2 regions of the Peribacillus simplex NBRC 15720 genome follow, and region 1 is predicted to be linked to the other one. Evidence: riboswitches for the same ligand, from Rfam matches in the RefSeq annotation. Region 1 holds a riboswitch; the other holds the start of a gene.

Evidence for each region. A riboswitch is a leader RNA that binds a small molecule or an ion and turns the genes downstream of it on or off. The one in region 1 is predicted to bind ZMP and ZTP.
Region 2: it holds a riboswitch for ZMP and ZTP, as region 1 does, so the genes downstream of both, BS1321_RS02580 (glutamate/serine transporter AimA) here and BS1321_RS17770 (phosphoglycerate dehydrogenase) in region 1, are expected to answer to the same signal.

Annotation. Positions count from the first base shown of each region.
Region 1 is NZ_CP017704.1:3,673,407-3,682,535, reverse strand. It holds gene BS1321_RS17785 (protealysin inhibitor emfourin) at 119-436, opposite strand; gene BS1321_RS17780 (M4 family metallopeptidase) at 469-1,530, opposite strand; gene BS1321_RS17775 (hypothetical protein) at 1,928-2,410, shown strand; gene BS1321_RS27570 (hypothetical protein) at 2,901-3,062, shown strand; gene BS1321_RS27565 (hypothetical protein) at 3,059-3,226, shown strand; gene BS1321_RS17770 (phosphoglycerate dehydrogenase) at 3,436-4,635, opposite strand; ZMP/ZTP riboswitch at 4,773-4,851, opposite strand; gene BS1321_RS17765 (ATP-dependent metallopeptidase FtsH/Yme1/Tma family protein) at 5,543-5,989, opposite strand; gene BS1321_RS17760 (GNAT family N-acetyltransferase) at 6,137-6,652, shown strand; gene BS1321_RS17755 (VOC family protein) at 6,733-7,149, opposite strand; gene BS1321_RS17750 (hypothetical protein) at 7,369-7,665, opposite strand; gene BS1321_RS17745 (hypothetical protein) at 7,804-8,382, shown strand; gene BS1321_RS17740 (PTS sugar transporter subunit IIA) at 8,533-9,024, opposite strand; gene BS1321_RS17735 (iron chaperone) at 9,113-9,129, opposite strand, start outside.
Region 2 is NZ_CP017704.1:569,174-578,302, reverse strand. It holds gene BS1321_RS02600 (IS110 family RNA-guided transposase) at 1-318, opposite strand, end outside; gene BS1321_RS28470 (hypothetical protein) at 1,498-1,620, shown strand; gene dapA (4-hydroxy-tetrahydrodipicolinate synthase) at 1,838-2,734, opposite strand; lysine riboswitch at 2,870-3,048, opposite strand; gene BS1321_RS02590 (threonine ammonia-lyase) at 3,455-4,042, shown strand; partial or broken gene BS1321_RS02585 (amino acid permease) at 4,002-4,223, shown strand; ZMP/ZTP riboswitch at 4,839-4,917, shown strand; gene BS1321_RS02580 (glutamate/serine transporter AimA) at 4,970-6,562, shown strand; gene sda (sporulation histidine kinase inhibitor Sda) at 6,772-6,903, shown strand; gene BS1321_RS02565 (GntP family permease) at 7,674-9,116, opposite strand.

The DNA.
Region 1 (9,129 bases):
GTCCATTTAGAGAACAAACAGCCAAAATCCATATAAAAGTGAAATGAAATGACATTTTTGTGAAGTTTTAAGACACATCAAAAAAGTCTATCTGGATGATAGACTTTTTTGAACGTGGTTATTCTGCCATCTTTATTTCAATCGCTAAATTCCGCAGATAATCCAATAAGGGCCGTACTTCCTCTGGAGCTGTTATGTCAGTAAACGAGAAAGACTGCTTCTTCTTTTCATCTGCTATATCCAGCTGGTATGAAAACGCGTCCGCTCCTTGAGCTTTAACTCCAGCCATTTTACTTTCGGCAGCATTAGGAAGGTCAGCTGTCTTCATTAAGTTCTGCAATTCCTCATTTTGCTCTTTCGGCAATTCATCCGTATCTATCTGGAAATTCAAGTCGAGGTTGGCAAATCCCCCTATGCAGCTAAATTTGATATGCATGGTAGATGAAGCCTCCTATTCATGGAATATGACTACTCAGGCAGTCCAACCGCTTTAAAAGCATTTTCTATTGTCTCGATGGCTGTTTTCGTAACTTCCCCGCTATCAACAAGTTTTTGCGCTGCTTTGATGACAATTTGCACGAATTGATTGAAATTTGCCGTTGCAAATAAATTCTGCATCGCATTGAACCAGATCAAAGCCGCTTTGTCCGTTCCGATCTCCATGGATACTAGATAAAAGGCCTTGTTTGGTATGCCGCTATTGATATGGACACCATGATTATCGCGTTCTCCTTTATAGAAGTTCTTCATATGATCAGGCTGAATATCTTTACCCATTAACTTATTGTCAAATGCCGTACCTGGTGCTTTCATCGAACGGAGGGCCTGCCCTTTCAGGGTTGGTCCCATTATATCAGCACCGATTAGCCAATCGGCATCTCCGGCAGTTTGCTTTAAGTGAAATTGTTTTATGGCAACTCCAAACACATCTGAAAGATGCTCGTTCAACGCCCCGGACTGACCTTCATACTCCAATCCACTTGTGAACTGCGTAACCCCATGTGTCAGTTCGTGTCCAATTACATCGAGTGAATTGGCAAAATTGCTAAAGATGACCCCATCGCCGTCACCAAATACCATTTCATCTCCGTCCCAATAGGCATTCGTGAATTTATTCCCATAATGAACGTTCAGAATGAGATCAAGGCCTTGGTTATCAATTGAATTACGGTGCAAGACATTCTTGAAGTAGTCACGCACAACTCCGCTATAATCGTATGCAGCGTTAACGACAGGATCTCCACTAGATCGATCTCCTTCTTTCCTAGCCTCATTCTCCCGGAGTTTCGTTCCTCCCTTGCAATCGTAAACATGGCGGGCAGATTCACCTTGACGTCCAGAACCTGCATCCGTTAAAGCGACAACACCGTCAATATCGTATTCTTTCAAAATTCTGCGCCTGCGCATTTGACGGCTTTTCGCTAAACTGATCCGTGCTTCTTCTACTTCATTTTGTGCCATATTCTCAAGAATGTAGTTAGGTACGATGAAACACTGACATTTCGTTTTGGAACAATCTCTTTTGTGCATATCCGTCACTCCTTCATGTTTTTTTACGATCTATTACAATATCCTTTTTCAAGCTGCTTCTCTTAACACGTTTGTCTTCAGCATCCTTCAAGTTCATTTGCAGTTTTATCTGATTCGTTCAAATTGTGATCTTGATGCTCTTCATAACGCAACCATTTCTATAGTTTACTTTCGCCACTCCCGCCTCATTTCCCTCCATTCCTTTCCTGCCCAACTTGTTCAATCCATTTTTTTGTATCCAATATTTAATGGATCGAAAAGAATGCATTTACAGGCAAGGATGTAATACTTCACCTTTGTTTATTGGATTATTCTGTTCGTGCTGCATATACTGGATTGTTCCTTTAAACAAGGGAGCTTCCTCAGAACATAAACCACCTTTAAGGAGGGCGTAGCATTGGTAACTTCACAGGGAACTGCTTCAGTTAGCTTTCCATTCCCATCTGTATGGGGTATCCACTCTTCAATAGCTGGCAGAACGATTATTTGGGGCACACTTACCATTAACTCCATTACAGATAATAAGGTGGTTGGTACGGTTAATTTTCGTGGTACACCCATCCCGATTAATGGATTTTGGAATGAAAGCACCAAACAAATCGCATTTGATTCACCTTACGCCACATTCTCTGGCAACTTAACCATCATTGATGATCTCCAGATTAGGATTCGACATTTCATTCTACAAGGACGCTTTCTTATGAAACCTCCCTCTCTACAAGCAGGTGAGTCTGGATCGTGGATTGCCACTACTGATATAGCTCTGAATGAATATCCTGTTAGTGGTAATGCCTACTCCGGGCAATTACCTCCTGTTGGAGCTTTTTTAACATCGAATATCCTTCATCAGCATCAGAATTTTTTGGGAAGAACAATTTAGGGTAATCCATTCTGTGTGGAAAGGGTGTTTAACATAAGGAATCGTCTCTGTATTTCATAGGGGCGATTCTTTTACTTTTGATACGTCATCTTTTCAAATGTTTTAAATAAATTTTCCATCATATTAATACATTTTGATGTAATCCAGATGCCTACATATCTTATATACACTGCTACATAAAAAAATAGGCACACAAGTGACTCCATTGATTCAGGTTCGCAACAAGTTGCTCCCTGGCATCTTCACTGGTGTTCAGCTGTCCGCAATGCTTCCCCTTGTTGGGGGTGCCTTCTGAATAAAGAAAGGTACCATTTTACCTATCTCACTAAGTAGATATAAATATGAGATAGTGATTTTGGTAGATAACTTTTGAATCCATTAATTCAAAATGAGTACAGATGGAATATAGATTGACAGCGTTTTCCCTGTACTTCATACTATTGTAGTAACGGAAGTGACAGAATATTTGGTAAATTAGGAGGATGAAACTATGAAACCAGCAGTAATGACAATGGATTTACAATTATTAGCAGATGTTCTTAGGGAAAATAATTGTACAAGTTTAATAAACGCGATAGCAGAAAAGGATTTTCAAGTGGCACAAATGCTTGATGTATTAATATTTGAGGATAAATGGGAGGATGACATATGACTAAGCTCAGAATCCTTTTAACCATTCCAATTTTGCTATATGGAATTTACATATTTGTTGTCGTTCAAAACGATGAGCATATTCCACTTTATTTGCATCTTCTATTCGCAATCTATTTGATGTTGTTTGTACATTATGAAGAGAAAACGGAGGTGAAACCATGACAGATTTTTATCTTGGAGAATTTCGATATAACCCGTGCCAGGCTGAGTTCGTTGTAATCCCTAAGTTCCCAACACGTGAGTCAGTTTAATATGATCACCACAATAAGTGGCTTTTTTTGTTCAAAAATCATTAATAAAGCCTAAAAAAAGCCCCAACTCCTTAAAGGAATTGAGGCTTTCACTATTTATTTTCTTTCTTCCGGTTCCAATTAGATAATACGAGTTGTAACGATGCCATCGATTTGTTTGATTTTTTCTTCCAAGCCAGGAATGATATCGCCGTTTACTTCACCGTCAATGTCGATGATCGTATATGCATATCCCCCACGGCTTCTGTTAACCATGTCAGCGATGTTCAGATTAAAGCCAGATACAGCCAATGTGATTTGCCCAACCATGTTAGGAACGTTTTCGTGGAAAGTTGCCACACGACGGTTTCCTGTATAAGGAAGGGAAGTGTTTGGGAAATTCACAGAGTTCTTGATGTTCCCTGTTTCTAAAAAGGTCTTCAACTGACGAGCTGCCATGATGGCACAGTTTTCCTCTGATTCTAGTGTAGAGGCACCAAGATGCGGAATTGGAACGACATTATTCATTTTCAACACGTTTTCGTTCGGGAAGTCTGTAATGAACTTGCCTACTTTTCCGCTTTCAAGTGCAGCTTGCATATCATTTTCATTCACTAGCTCGCCGCGTGAGAAATTCAAGATATGTACGCCCGGCTTCATGATGCTGAATGTTTCTTGGTTAAACATTCCTCTTGTGTCGTCAGTTAATGGAACGTGTACTGTAATATAATCAGATTCTGCAAACAATTCTTCGATTGTCATTGCGCGCTGTACATTGCGGGACAAGTTCCAAGCTGTATCAACAGAGATGAACGGGTCAAACCCAATGACGTCCATGTCCAAATCCAGGGCATCATTCGCTACAAGTGCACCGATCGCTCCTAAACCGATTACGCCAAGAGTTTTTCCCTTGATTTCTTTACCAACGAATTGTTTTTTTCCTGCTTCAACAAGCTTTGGAATTTGTTCTCCTTCGCCTTCCAGTGTCTTTGTCCAGGCCACACCGGCAAAAAGGTTACGAGATGAAGCCATTAATGACGTTAGCACCATTTCTTTTACAGCGTTTGCGTTAGCACCAGGTGTATTGAAAACGACAATACCTTGCTCTGTGCATTTGTCGACCGGAATATTATTGACTCCTGCCCCTGCCCTTGCGATTCCTTTTAACTGATCGCCGAATTCCATAGTATGCATGTTAAAGCTGCGAAGTACGATCGCATCAGGGTTTTCACTGTCATTGTCGACTTTAAAATCGCCTTTGTTGAATACATTTAGCCCGCTTTCGGCAATATTATTTAACGCTTTGATCGTTTTGACTTTTTCTAAAAGTATTGTGCTCATTTTGTTTGCTCCTCTTTTGATTATGATAGTTTTGAAATTTCAAAATACTGACAAGATTTTTAAGCCCATGAAAATCTGCATCCTTTAAACCTTCACTATCTGTTAATATACAGAAAGAGGCAAGGGATAAAATCCCTTACCTCTGCCCAGGCGAACGGCTACGACACTATGTGTTCCCTCACGGTTATCCGTGTTTCGCCAGTTGCACATAGTCTTTTTCATTTATTTTATTCTATCAAACTATTCAGCAATCTTCAATATCATTTTAAAGGTTTATCTCTTTTTTTGCAGAAGTCAGAAATATCGACGAAACTTATAGTTTTATCTCCGAAATTAGATATATCGACGAATTCTATAGTTTTATCTCCGAAATGAGATATATATCGACGAATTCTATAGTTTTATCTCCGAAATGAGATATATCAACGAATTCTATAGTTTTATCTCCGAAATGAGATATATATCGACGAATTCTATAGTTTTATCTCCGAAATGAGATATATCGACGAATTCTATAGTTTTATCTCCGAAATGAGATATATATCGACGAATTCTATAGTTTTATCTCCGAAATGAGATATATCGACGAATTCTATAGTTTTATCTCCGAAATGAGATATATATCGACGAATTCTATAGTTTTATCTCCGAAATTAGATATATATCGACGAATTCTATAGTTTTATCTCCGAAATGAGATATATATCGACGAATTCTATAGTTTTATCTCCGAAATTAGATATATCGACGAATTCTATAGTTTTATCTCCGAAATGAGATATATCGACGAATTCTATTGTTTTATCTCCGAAATTAGATATATCGACGAATTCTACAGTTTTATCTCCGAAATTAGAAATATATCGACGAATTCTATTGTTTTATCTCCGAAAAAATGGAGAGTTTATTATCTAGGACGGTTCAATCTTTTTATTACAACTGTAATTAGTAAAACGACCACAAACAGGATGAAAATAATTATGAACGGAATGGTCGTTGTAAGAAGAGTGACCCATCCACTTGTCTCTGTGTCTTCTGGCTTAAACTCAATTTTTCCTATATCATGTTCCCCTACGGCATTGTTCATTCTATCTAGCGAAATTTCACTATTTGGTACAGACGCGATAAAGTATTGATCCTTTTCATACCCAACCAGCCGACCTCTTATTTCATAAGCACTTTTTTGTGACTCCAATTCTAAAAATGTCACTTTACCATCCTCTAAAGTCGTAAAAAATTCATCTTCAGTTAATTTCTCAGTTGGTTCTTTGTCATTATTAAAAATCAGCACAATCCCCAAAGTAACCAAGAAGATTAATAAATAAAATATTTTACTACGGAAAATCCGCTTCATCACATACCTTCTCCCACATTAAACAAACTATAGACAATAGTATCATATATAGTTAATTATTAACAATTAAGCTATCAACCACTTGCGAAATGGATAATATTAGTAAAAAATAGAGCGTATAGCAAACTTAAAAAAGGAGGTACTAATATGCTAATAAGAGAGGCAATGGTGGCTGATGCTGAAGAGATAGCGATAGTCCATGTGGATTGCTGGCGAACCACGTATAAAAATATAATATCCAGTGATTTTTTAGATAAACTATCTTATGGGCAAAGGACAGAATTATGGAAAAAGAATATATCCGGTGATGGAAATTATATTTATGTCGCAGAAAATAACGAGGGAAAAATAGTAGGATTTATTAGTGGCGGTAAAAGGGAAACGAATCAAGTTGAGGATTCTGGTGATTTAACTGCGATATATATTCTCGAAAACTTTCAAAGAATGGGGATAGGTAAGAGACTCATCAAAGAATTATTCTTTAAATTCGAAGGACTGGGATTTAAGACAATTTTCGTAGAGGTGCTTGAGGATAATAAATCTCGATACATCTATGAGGCATTTGGTGCTGAATTGCTTAAAACCGAAAAAATCAAAATGGCTGGCGCTGAATTAGATCTATTAGTTTATTCGTGGAAAGACATTAGCCCAGTATTGTTATGAATGAACTTCAGGTAAGATCGCTAACTTAACACTTCAAAAAAAGACACAGTCCTTCGGAAGGATTGTGCCTTACTTATGATTTAATTTTGATTAAATCCGCTTTCGTCCATGTAAAATACTTCCCAGGAATGTCCGTCGATATCCAGAAAACTCCAACCGTACATGAATCCATGATCAATGGCTTCATTAAAAGGCTTTCCGCCAACATCCAGTGCCCTATTCACGATTTCATCGACTTCTTCCTTACTTTTAACGGACAGGGCGACGATGGTTTCCGTACTCGCTGCAGAATCCGGGATTTCCTTCTTGGTAAACGTTTTAAAGTAATCTTCAACCAATAACATGACATATATGGACTCGCTGATAACCATGCATGTCGCATTTTCATTGGTCATTTGCTCGTTAAACTCAAAGCCTACCTTTGTGAAAAATTCTACTGAGGCATCCAAATCTTTAACAGGCAAGTTTACAAAGATCTTTTCTGCTTGAACTCCCATCCAATTCACCCTCGCTTGATTTATTTTGTTCACTCACCTACTATTCGCTGCATTTTTCGATTTTCCTGCTTGCAGCAGTCATTGCATTCACTTCCTAATTGAACAGATACAATCTTAGCAACGGGGACATCCATAATTCACCTGCTTAAAAGTGTATTTCAAATATTAAACAGGATGATTCAATTTTAAAACAACCTGGGAGTTTACCTTAAGAAATTTTCAAGGAGTATTTGCTTCTCTTGTTTTTTCAACATTGGATGGTGACAGCAATTGCGCATAAAAATCAACAGACTGCCGCCCTTTTGCATTCGTATACCAGATGTTCAATTTGGATTTCATAACTAAAACACATCTTTTCTTTTTTGAAATAAAAACTTTATAATTCCATGTTTTACTAAAATTAAATAATTTCAAGGAGGTAAGCATATGAAAAATAGTACTAAAACGTGAAGTATCCGGAACATTTTCTTTACTGGTTTGGATTTCAATTATTTTACAAGGATTTAGCCCAATCATTTCGTCCTCCGATAGCTAACTAAACGCTCGAAGCACCACCTATTATGCAAGTAGAGCAATCCACGTTTTACAAACCTAGCACAGTTCAAAAATAGATGGGAAACGACAACATTACCCTATGGGATAGGTGGTTCATAGATGGTTACCATTCAAACATATATATCAAAGAATAGTTATGATGCAATTGTTAATAAACAGTTATTAGCTAACGGGGATTTTATCCCAATCCATCACTCAAGCGCTAAGCAACTGGGAAATCAACAGTTATTTACTTCAAATGGAACTTCCTTATACGGCACAGTCATTATATCTTATCAAGATCAATTTCTCTCGAGTTTTTATGATTGGGATGATGTTGATGGTATTTGGCTTTCAATTTTACAGGCATTGTATGATTGTTTAAATACCGGTATTGGCAGCTGCGACTTTTCAGAACGCTCTATGGATTGGCAAATGAAAAGGCTAATAGAAAAAAATCCTGCTATATCATTTACATGGAGCCATGGTTTCGCTAGCAAAGAATGGAATGATATTCCTAAGAAATCCACACTAAGATTCCCTGAAAATGTGCTATTGAATAGTTTAATAGAAAAGGGAACTAAATTCTTAAAATTTAGAAATGCTCTATATGATAGCGGTCCAAACCAAAATATTAACCAGTTAATTATCGATCTTAAATCTTTTAGTAGTGATTTGGGGTATGTGCAATTGGAATAGTTCACTGTGCTAAGTGAAGCTGAAGTCTTGCAGCTGTATGTGATGGGTTTATAGTAAAAACATCCTTGCCAGCATTCGCCAGCAAGGACTGTTTTTACGTGTTTTTCTTGTTTAGAAGTTTCTAATATAGAAGGCATTTGACGTTTTCTTTTACTTCAAATAAACACTCATAATCTGTGTTTCGTTTATATTTGCTTGGGTACTATTTGTTTTTTCTAGTTTTTCAACTAGCTCGCCATTCGTGACAACAATCGGAGTTACGATGCTCGGAGCTTTGGATTTTAGAAAATCGATATCAAATGTAACAAGCTTGTCTCCTGCTTTTACACTTTGCCCTTCTGCGACATGGACTTCAAATCCCTCACCTTCAAGGTTAACAGTTTCTAATCCAATATGAATTAACAATTCTATGCCATGCTTTGTGCGGAGGCCTAGAGCATGTTTAGTATGAAAAACCTGGATTACTTCTGCATCGATTGGAGATACGACCAACCCCTCCTCGGGAAGAATCGCTATCCCGTCCCCCATCATTTTACCGGAAAACACCGGATCCGGAACATCTTCAATATTTATTACTTGTCCATTTATAGGAGCAACCAGTTGTTCCACACTTTCTTTTTTACTGAATAATTTTTTGAACATAATAATTCCACCCTTCTCTTTTGGTCTTGAATCCTTGCATCTCACAATGAAACGTTGAATATTTTGTTAATTCTGATAATCATTGATATTATTTTTTCTTTTTCA
Region 2 (9,129 bases), 2.5 Mb from region 1:
AATGGCATCTGTTTTTACCTTTCTTAAGCTTGATCCTCTTGCCTTATATGAAATCAATGGATTAATGATAATCAATAAATATCCTCGTTCTTCCAAGTAATGAACGACTGGAGCTTGATAATGTCCAGTGGCTTCTAAAACGACTGAAGGCTTCTGACCAGACTCTTTCTTTACATCCTCAAGAAACGCTACAAGTAAATTAAGCCCCTCAACAGTATGAGTTATTTTAAAACTCCTTTGATAAGGTTTACCCTTATCCAAAAATGCTTGAACCTGACTTTCCCCTTTTGAAATATCCAGACCAACGACTGGATTCATTCTAAATCTCCTCCTGATCTAGTGGATTACCGGTACCCCTATTTCTCCTTGCAGTGTCACAGCTTCGCTTGTTATACGAGATCTACGTCCCAACCAGCCTAATCATGTTTCTACAAGTAGGGGGCAAACTGTTTAGTTGACGGGGTCTATCCCCACGAGCAGGTACGTTTTGCCCCGGCTACCGTTATAATAAAACCATATAAAAAATGGTCAACCAGAAATATTTTCTGGCTGACCTTATAATACGAAAGGGGCAGGTTAGTTGCACAAGGATTATTTATTATCGTTGAAGAATATATACTCCTAAATAGTACAGGTTGAGGAGAGATATAGGTGGATAAAGGCAAATTAGAGTTAATAAAAGTTGTGAGTTTAGCTGTAATTGCAATTAGTTAAGCAATAATAGCTTGGAGTATGGGTAAAGTTGTTAATTACTTGTATGACTTAGTTATGTTATCAGGAAATGGCTAATTCTTTTCTTTCCTGTTAGGCCTTTTTAATGTGAAAAGACTTTTAATGAGGTCTCGCCACATAGCCATCAAGTTAAAATTCTATAAATCCCTCTTGGGCTCATTAGAAAAACACATAAATCTTTTTTTCGTTTGGGGTCGACTTGTTTTCTTAGCTTGATGGGCATGGGTTACCGACACCATTACGAGGAAAACATACTATAAGCAAATTTTGACATAAATATCCCCAACCATACTTGAAATTTTCCCTTCATACGGCTCTCCAGTATCTTCAATCCGTGACTGATTGCGTTAATTTCCCTGAATGGATTTGATTATGACATTTTCGGTACAAGTGTTTCCATTGTCGCGCCGCCATTATCTATACCATCTTGGTTTTTCTTTTTGCTCTTATCATTCTAAATCTTTAAGTGCTCAAATATAGTGCATTTCTACTTTGTTTGAGAACCGTATATCTCGCATGAATCCGCGAGGAGGCTTTGAACTAATTCATTTCTTCCGTTCGTGTGTCCGTTATCCGGTATAGTTCAATAATAGAGAAAGGGCTTTTTAGAACAAAGTAATTAAGTGATAAGTAAAAAAAGTGGATATAAATTATTGAAAATAAAAGTTTTTAGAGCTCATCTAATTTGTTTCTCTTTATATTAACTATTAGCGCAATAACCGCGTTCTTGTTGACAAAAAGGCTTTTTTTTAGAAGTGCTTGTCTATGCGATTGTTTTATAAGAAAAGTGGATTTACAACTAAACAAGAGCCCTATTTCAATGAATTAGTGGAAGGGTTTGAAGGACAAAAAGAAATTAATGAGTTAAAGGAAAACGCGGTGAATTAAAGGTCAGGCTATATAATTAATGTTGGTTCAGTTGACGCAATAATATCTTTAACTTTATTATCTCTAGCTATTTCTACTAGCTTTAATTCCTGAGTCGTGATCGATTAGAAAGCAGTGCACTTCTTTCGGAGTTGCACTGCTTTTTAAAATTTCTCCAGTTTATATGATTATTAATTAGGAAATCTGTATCCCAAGACTCGCTAAATGAATCATTAGTTTATTTATCTAACAAAATTGCTTCTACGTTACTAGGGGGTAGAGCTATTTGTAGTGCTCTTTTTTCTTCATAGTTTAAAGGGACCAATGGTAAGCGGACACCTCCAACATTTAACCCCCGCATATTTAATGCTGATTTTACCGGTGCTGGGCTTGGTGCAGCAAATAATGCTTTCATAATTGGAAGAAGGGTACGATGTGTAGTAGCGGCACCATGGACATCACCATTTTTAAAGCTATTGATCATTTCTTGCATTTCATTACCAATTATGTGTGAAGAAACCGAAACAATGCCTGTTCCGCCGATGGCTAAAACCGGTAATGTTAACCCGTCATCGCCGCTGTACAGTGTAAAATCACTAGTTGTTTTGCTTATGATTTGTGCCATGGCATCTAAGTCACCACTTGCTTCTTTTACTGCCACAATATTGTTAATTTTTGAGAGACTAACAATCGTCTCTACTGACATGTTTACAACACTCCGTCCTGGGATATTATAAAGCATTACCGGTAATGATGTTGAATGGGCAATAGCATTAAAGTGCTGAAATAATCCTTCTTGAGACGGCTTGTTATAGTAGGGGGTAACGAGCATAATTCCGTCGACTCCTGCTGCCTCTGCTTGCCTTGTTAAGCTGATAGAAGCTTTCGTGTTATTTGAGCCAGTTCCAGCTATGACTGGAACTCTTCCATCAACAATTTCTACAACAATTTTGAATAAATCTACTTTTTCTTCTGCAGTTAATGTTGGAGACTCTCCAGTTGTACCAGCTATAACTAAACCATCAGAACCATTAGCAATTAAATAATTTACTAAAGTTCGCGTAGCATTAAAATCAACCTCATTATTATGATTAAATGGGGTAACCATTGCGGTTAAAACTTGGCCAAAATTCATAACTTCACACCCTTTTGTATAATTTTTTTAAAAAATTCAGAGGTGGTTAGGGCCTTTCAGGAGTAAACGCAAAAAAGCAACAACGAGGATTCGCTGCTGCAGTAGAAACAATATTTATCAAAAAAATGTTTCCGCGCGTAAGATAGCCCTCCATATAGTTTCCTATATGACAGTCCTGTATTTATTCAATAGCAGAACCAGCTTCAAGAACATGAGATTCTTTCCGCTTCGGCAAATTCCCCTTTCCACAATAGTCATAGGATCTCATTCTCCTCAAAATGTGTACTAATGGTCTTTGCTCCTCTATCCTCACTTCAAAAAGTATGAAGTAAGAAAATATTTAATTGACTGTAATATAACAGGGAATCCTTTTTATTGCAAGGCAAATTTTGAAGTTTTTTTTAAGAATACATGGATAATCGATGGAAATGGCTACAGTATTGGGTTGGATTCATCTTTTTTAGTTATTATGTAAACTCAATATAATAGTTTTATAAAACAAATTGTATGAAAAGTTTCACCCTTTTATAGTCAGTATTTACAATTGATATATCTTATAGAAGGGAATTAGTATTTACCTTATGAACACCTAGAATAATAATCAAGGAGGGGGAGGATAACATGACTAATGCAAAACTAACAAAGGAAAGAAAAGATATGAAAATTCGTGATGTTTGGGAAGCAAGAAATCGAATCGCTTAAATTGTAAGTAGAACTCCATTGATTCAATCTACTATACTATCAGAAAAAACTGGCCGTCCTGTTTTTTTAAAGCTTGAAAATGTTCATGAGGTTGGAGCATTTAAAGTAAGGGGAGCCGCCAATAAGATACTCAGCTTGAGTGAAAAGAAAAAAACGTGGGGTTGCAACTTTTTCAACTGGAACCATGGTATTGCTGTAGCATATGTGGCAAAAAAAATAGGGATTGATGCTGTTGTATGCATTTCAAATCGAGTACCAAAAGCAAAAATAGATTCATTAAAAAGACTGGGAGCTCAAATTGAGATAGTTGGTGATAGCCAAGATGCCGCAGGAGAGCGTTGCTATGAGCTGGAAAGAGGGAAAGGATTAACGGTGATTCAATTTGATGATCCTCACGTCATGGCTGGACAAGGGACAATTGGCTTGGAATTGTTAGAGGATCTTCCTAATCTAACAGATGTAATTGTTCCCCTTTCAGGTGGTGGGCTTCTCTCCGGAATTGGCTTGGCATTAAAGTGGATTGATCGGTACTTTCCAGAATCTCTAACGGTATTTAAGAAGTGGGAGGGAAAAACCGTTCAAAATGCCGTTGGCCCCTTACAGTAACTATGCGATAATTGCCTTTTTACTGATGGTGCTGGTTGGTATTTGGTTCAATCCCAGTACCCGGATTTCCTTGGTTGTCGGGATCGTTTTCCTAGCCTTGGTCGCAGCAAGTTATTACATACTGAAAATGGATAAACGAACACCATTGGATGTTAAATCCGATGATGATATTTCCAGTTAAGAAGCCTCGTGCCATTTCAATAAAAAGATGAGTGATACGAGTTATTCTATTATAAGGATTTAGGGACATCATCTTGTTTAAGGAAATTTAATCTACGTTCATTACTCTAGCTATGCCGAGTGTGTTTCACATTAGTTAAATATAATAGACACTAATTAAAGTTGTGCATAAATTGTGGACAAAACAAAGAGAGATAAAGAGAGATCTTCATCCCTCAGGTATTTTCCCCAACTTGTGCATGGCTTTTTTTTGAGGAAGAAAAGAACAGTTATTGTAGAAAAATGCTCAATAAAGGTATGGAGTATTAACTAACTGATTCATGACTTCTATGTAAATGTTGTTGGGATATAATTTGTAAAATATGAACGGTTTATTTTGCGCATATAAGCTCTTAAAGATTTTTAAGTATAATGTTGAAGAGAAATGATTATATTGATGTAGCATGTGTTCTGGAAATCGAATGTTTGTTTTTGAACTTTAATTCACCTAATTTTATCAAATTAAAATGAATATCGATAGGAAATTACGAAAAATAAATAAGATTATATATAAAATATAAATATTTTTCAAGTATTGTGAAATTTAAAATAATCCTATATACTAAAAAAAAACTATTTTCCTATATGTAACTGGCGCAACATGGAGTACCATGGGGGAGCATATAGAGTATAAGCCGCGCGCCTGGGCAAACACTTGATTTATAGATCAAGTGTTTTTTATTTTCCTAGGAAGAGGTGTAGGTAGAGATGAGTAATATGCATAGAAAGATGGGTACTTTTGCTTTAACTATGACAGGTATTGGTTCTATTATCGGCTCTGGTTGGTTGTTCGGAGCGTGGAAAGCTGCCCAGATTGCTGGACCAGCAGCTATTTTTTCTTGGATTATCGGTATGGTTGTAATTTTATTTATTGCATTATCTTACGCAGAGCTTGGGGCAATGTTTCCTGAAGCTGGAGGAATGGTTAAGTATCCTCAATATTCGCATGGCTCTTTTATTGGATTTTTAGCTGCGTGGGCGAACTGGATATCTATCGCTTCGACTATTACAGTTGAGGCAATTGCTTCAGTACAATATATGAGTACGTGGCCTTGGGAATGGGCCAGTTGGTCTCATTCTTTAGTTGATAACAATATCTTAACGACTAAAGGATTATTCATAGCTTCTTTACTATTATTGTTCTATTTCTTCGTCAACTATTGGACAGTTAACCTTTTTGCTAAGGCAAATTCATTTATTACTATTTTTAAATTAATTGTTCCAGGTGTAATGGCAGGATCGTTATTTTTTGCTGGATTTCATGGTGAAAACTTTACAAGTTCTCAAGGTATCGCACCATATGGTTGGGCAAGCGTTTTAACAGCAGTAGCTACTTCTGGTATCGTGTTTGCGTTTAATGGATTTCAAAGTCCCGTAAATATGGCAGGCGAAGCGAAGTCGCCGAATAAGTCTATACCTATTGCTGTTATTGGGTCTATTCTAATTGCAGGTTTTATATACGTTATTTTACAAGTTGTGTTTATCGGTGCAGTTGATCCGTCTATGATCGTGAACGGATGGAGTCATCTGAATTTCAATTCACCTTTTGCTGATTTGGCAATTGCTCTTAGTCTTAACTGGTTAGCGATTGTATTGTATGTAGATGCGTTTGTATCACCGTCTGGTACAGGAGCTACTTACACAGCTACAACTTCACGTATGCTTTATGGAATGCAGAAAAATGGGTACTTACCGAATATCTTTGGTACATTACATCCACTTTATGGTGTTCCTCGTCCAGCGATGTTATTAAACTTAGGCGTATGTTTTATCTTTTTATTTTTATTCCGCGGATGGGGCGTACTTGCTGAAGTGATTTCAGTTGCTACACTTATCTCGTACATTATGGGGCCAGTTGCATTGACAACATTAAGACGTACAGCTTCTCATTTTAATCGTCCATTTCACTTAAAAGGAGCTTCTATTATTGCACCTTGTGGATTTGTTTTCGCATCGCTTACTTTATACTGGGCGCGTTGGCCATTAACAGGAGAAGTCGTTTTCATCATTGCAATTGGATTACCTATTTACTTTTATTATCAAGCTAAAAATAAGTGGAATGGATTCAAAAAACAATTTTTATCAGGTGTTTGGATGCTGCTTTACTTAGGTTGTATGATTTTCATTTCTTATATTGGAAGTGAGAAGTTCGGCGGAAAAAATATTCTTACATTTGGCTGGGATATGGTGGTCATCGCATGTATAGCACTTGGCTTCTTTTGGTGGGGAGTTAAGAGCGGGATTAAAACAGAATACATGGCTGAGGCTGAAAAAATTAACAAAGAATTTATCAATAAATAACTTTTATTGTAGACACCGCTATATGAGTAAAAAGAAAACATGGTTACTTTTGAACTGCACCTCCAATTGTTAGACATATCTAACAATTGGAGGTGCAGTTTCTTTATGGCCAAATTTACAGCACAACAGAAAATACAAGCCGTACAGATAAGGTGCGTGGTAAGGAAAGAATTGAGAGTTCTAAAAAAGTGTTGAAAGGGGGAATAATATTGCTTCAAAAGTTAAGCAATGAATTATTAATTAATCCCTATCTTAAAGCAAAAAAATTAGAAATTGATCCCAGTTTTATATCGTTATTAACCAATGAAATAAATAAAAGATTTCGTTCTGATGTAATATAATCATTAAATTTTCTAGAACTATCATAGAAATACACCCAAACCAACAGATAGTCTTTGCAAATGAAATTGTACCAGTAACCTCGTTGAAAAAAATTTATAAGGAACAAAAACAACTCAAAAAAAGTAGAGCAGCTAAAAATGCTTTGAAATAATTGGGAAATAATATTCAAAAGAAGAAGTAGAGACAATTATCTAGTTGAAAAGCCTATCAATTAGGCTTTTTAATGTGTTTTAAAATTAAAGCAGGGGTCTCAGTCATAACTAATGGTTGGCATAAGAAGCTCGATAATATATAAGAGGTGGATTTTTCTTGTCATGCAGCTGCTCGTGCGGCACCCTTGTCATAAGCAGCATGATTCTTTAACATGACAGCTAATTTATCGCCTTTTTGAAAGTCACGTTCCAAGAAAGCGTTTCCAATTGAAATAATGAATCCCCGGCTTTCTGAGTTTCTTAGTATATATTCTACTTCCGGTCCAACCAGGCGATAGATGTCCAAGATTTAGAGATTAATTGCAATTGTCCTGAAGTTTTTGCACGAAAACCAAAAGAGTAAGAACAGTAGGTTTGCTCTTCCTGTTTCTATCTTTTGTTCAGCTACAGTAACAGATTGTAGAAGAAGTTGCAACAGACATTTTCATCAATACACTATAAAAAAAGAGAAGTTGATTATCTACATAATAGTAGGTTATCAACTTCCATCTTTTCTTTAAATAGACTTTTTCACTGGTCTCAAACCGTCCCCTTGTTTTCCAAAAGGTTTTATGCCTTTATATCCCCAAAGCGTTTCTTTTATCCTTAGATCGGTCAAACATACTGAAATATATTGCTACTATACTAATGAGAATTATTACTGCTCCCGAGATAATTAAGGATGCATCTAATAATAAAATAAACCCTAAACCTGCTACAGAAGTAATAGTGGAAAGGATTGTCCATGTTGAAAATGTTTCATTCATGCTTAACCCAAAATATTCTTTAATCATCCAAAATCCTGCATCATTAACATGCGAGCAAATTGAGCTACCTGCTCCAGTTGCAAGAGTTACTAAGGCTAAATTAGCATCGTATTGAGCCATCATTGGAATAACTAATCCTGCAGTGGACATAGCTGCAACTGTGGCTGATCCTAAAGATATCCGTAATATCGCAGCAACTAACCAAGCAAGTATGATAGGTGACATTGAAGTTCCTGTAAATAATTCTGCTACATAATCCCCTACACCACCATCAATTAGTACTTGCTTGAAAGCACCCCCACCTCCAATAATTAATAGCATCATACCAATTGCTGCAATTGATGACGTACAAGAATTCATCACTTCTTTTATTGGAGTATTTCTTGCTATTCCCATTGTATAGAATGCTAGAAATAAAGATATCAACATTGCAGACGAAGGGTTTCCTATAAGACGAACAATTTCTATTAATGTATTACCTTCAAACCCTACTGATTTTTGAATCATATCAAGAATTGTAGATATAGCCATTAATAAAACGGGGAACATTGCAGTCAATACACTTATACCGAAACCTGGTGTTTCTTCAAGTTGGAATGTTTTTTGTTCGCCTAAAGAAGCTATATTACCTGTTTTGTTGAATGCATCAGGTACAACTTTTTTAGCAATCTTAGTATATAGAGGGCCTGCTAAAATGACGGTTGGTATTGCGACAATAATACCGTAAAGTAAAACTAATCCAATATCTGCACCATATTCACCAGCTATTACTGTTGGCCCTGGATGTGGGGGTAAGAAACTATGAGTTGCTAATAAGGCTGCAGCCATAGGAATACCTAGGTGCAAAATAGAAACTCTTAATTCTTTCGCAATTGAAAATACAATTGGAATTAATAAAACTAATCCTACTTCAAAAAATAGTGCTATACCCACAATAAACGAAGCAACTACAACAGCCCACTGAATTCTTTTTTCTCCAAATTTGTTAATTAAGGTCATTGCAATACGCTGGGCTCCCCCTGCATCAGCAATTAACCTACCAAGCATTGCACCAAGTCCAAATATTAAAGCAATATGACCAAGTGTACCTCCTAATCCACCTTCAATTGATGTAACAACATTTCCTAGAGGCATTCCTAGCGCTAAAGATACAATAAAAGATACAATAATTAATGAAACAAATGTATTTAATTTGAATCCAGTAATCAAAATTAGCAACAGTATAATCCCAATCGCTACTATAAGTAATGGCATAATAAACCTCCAA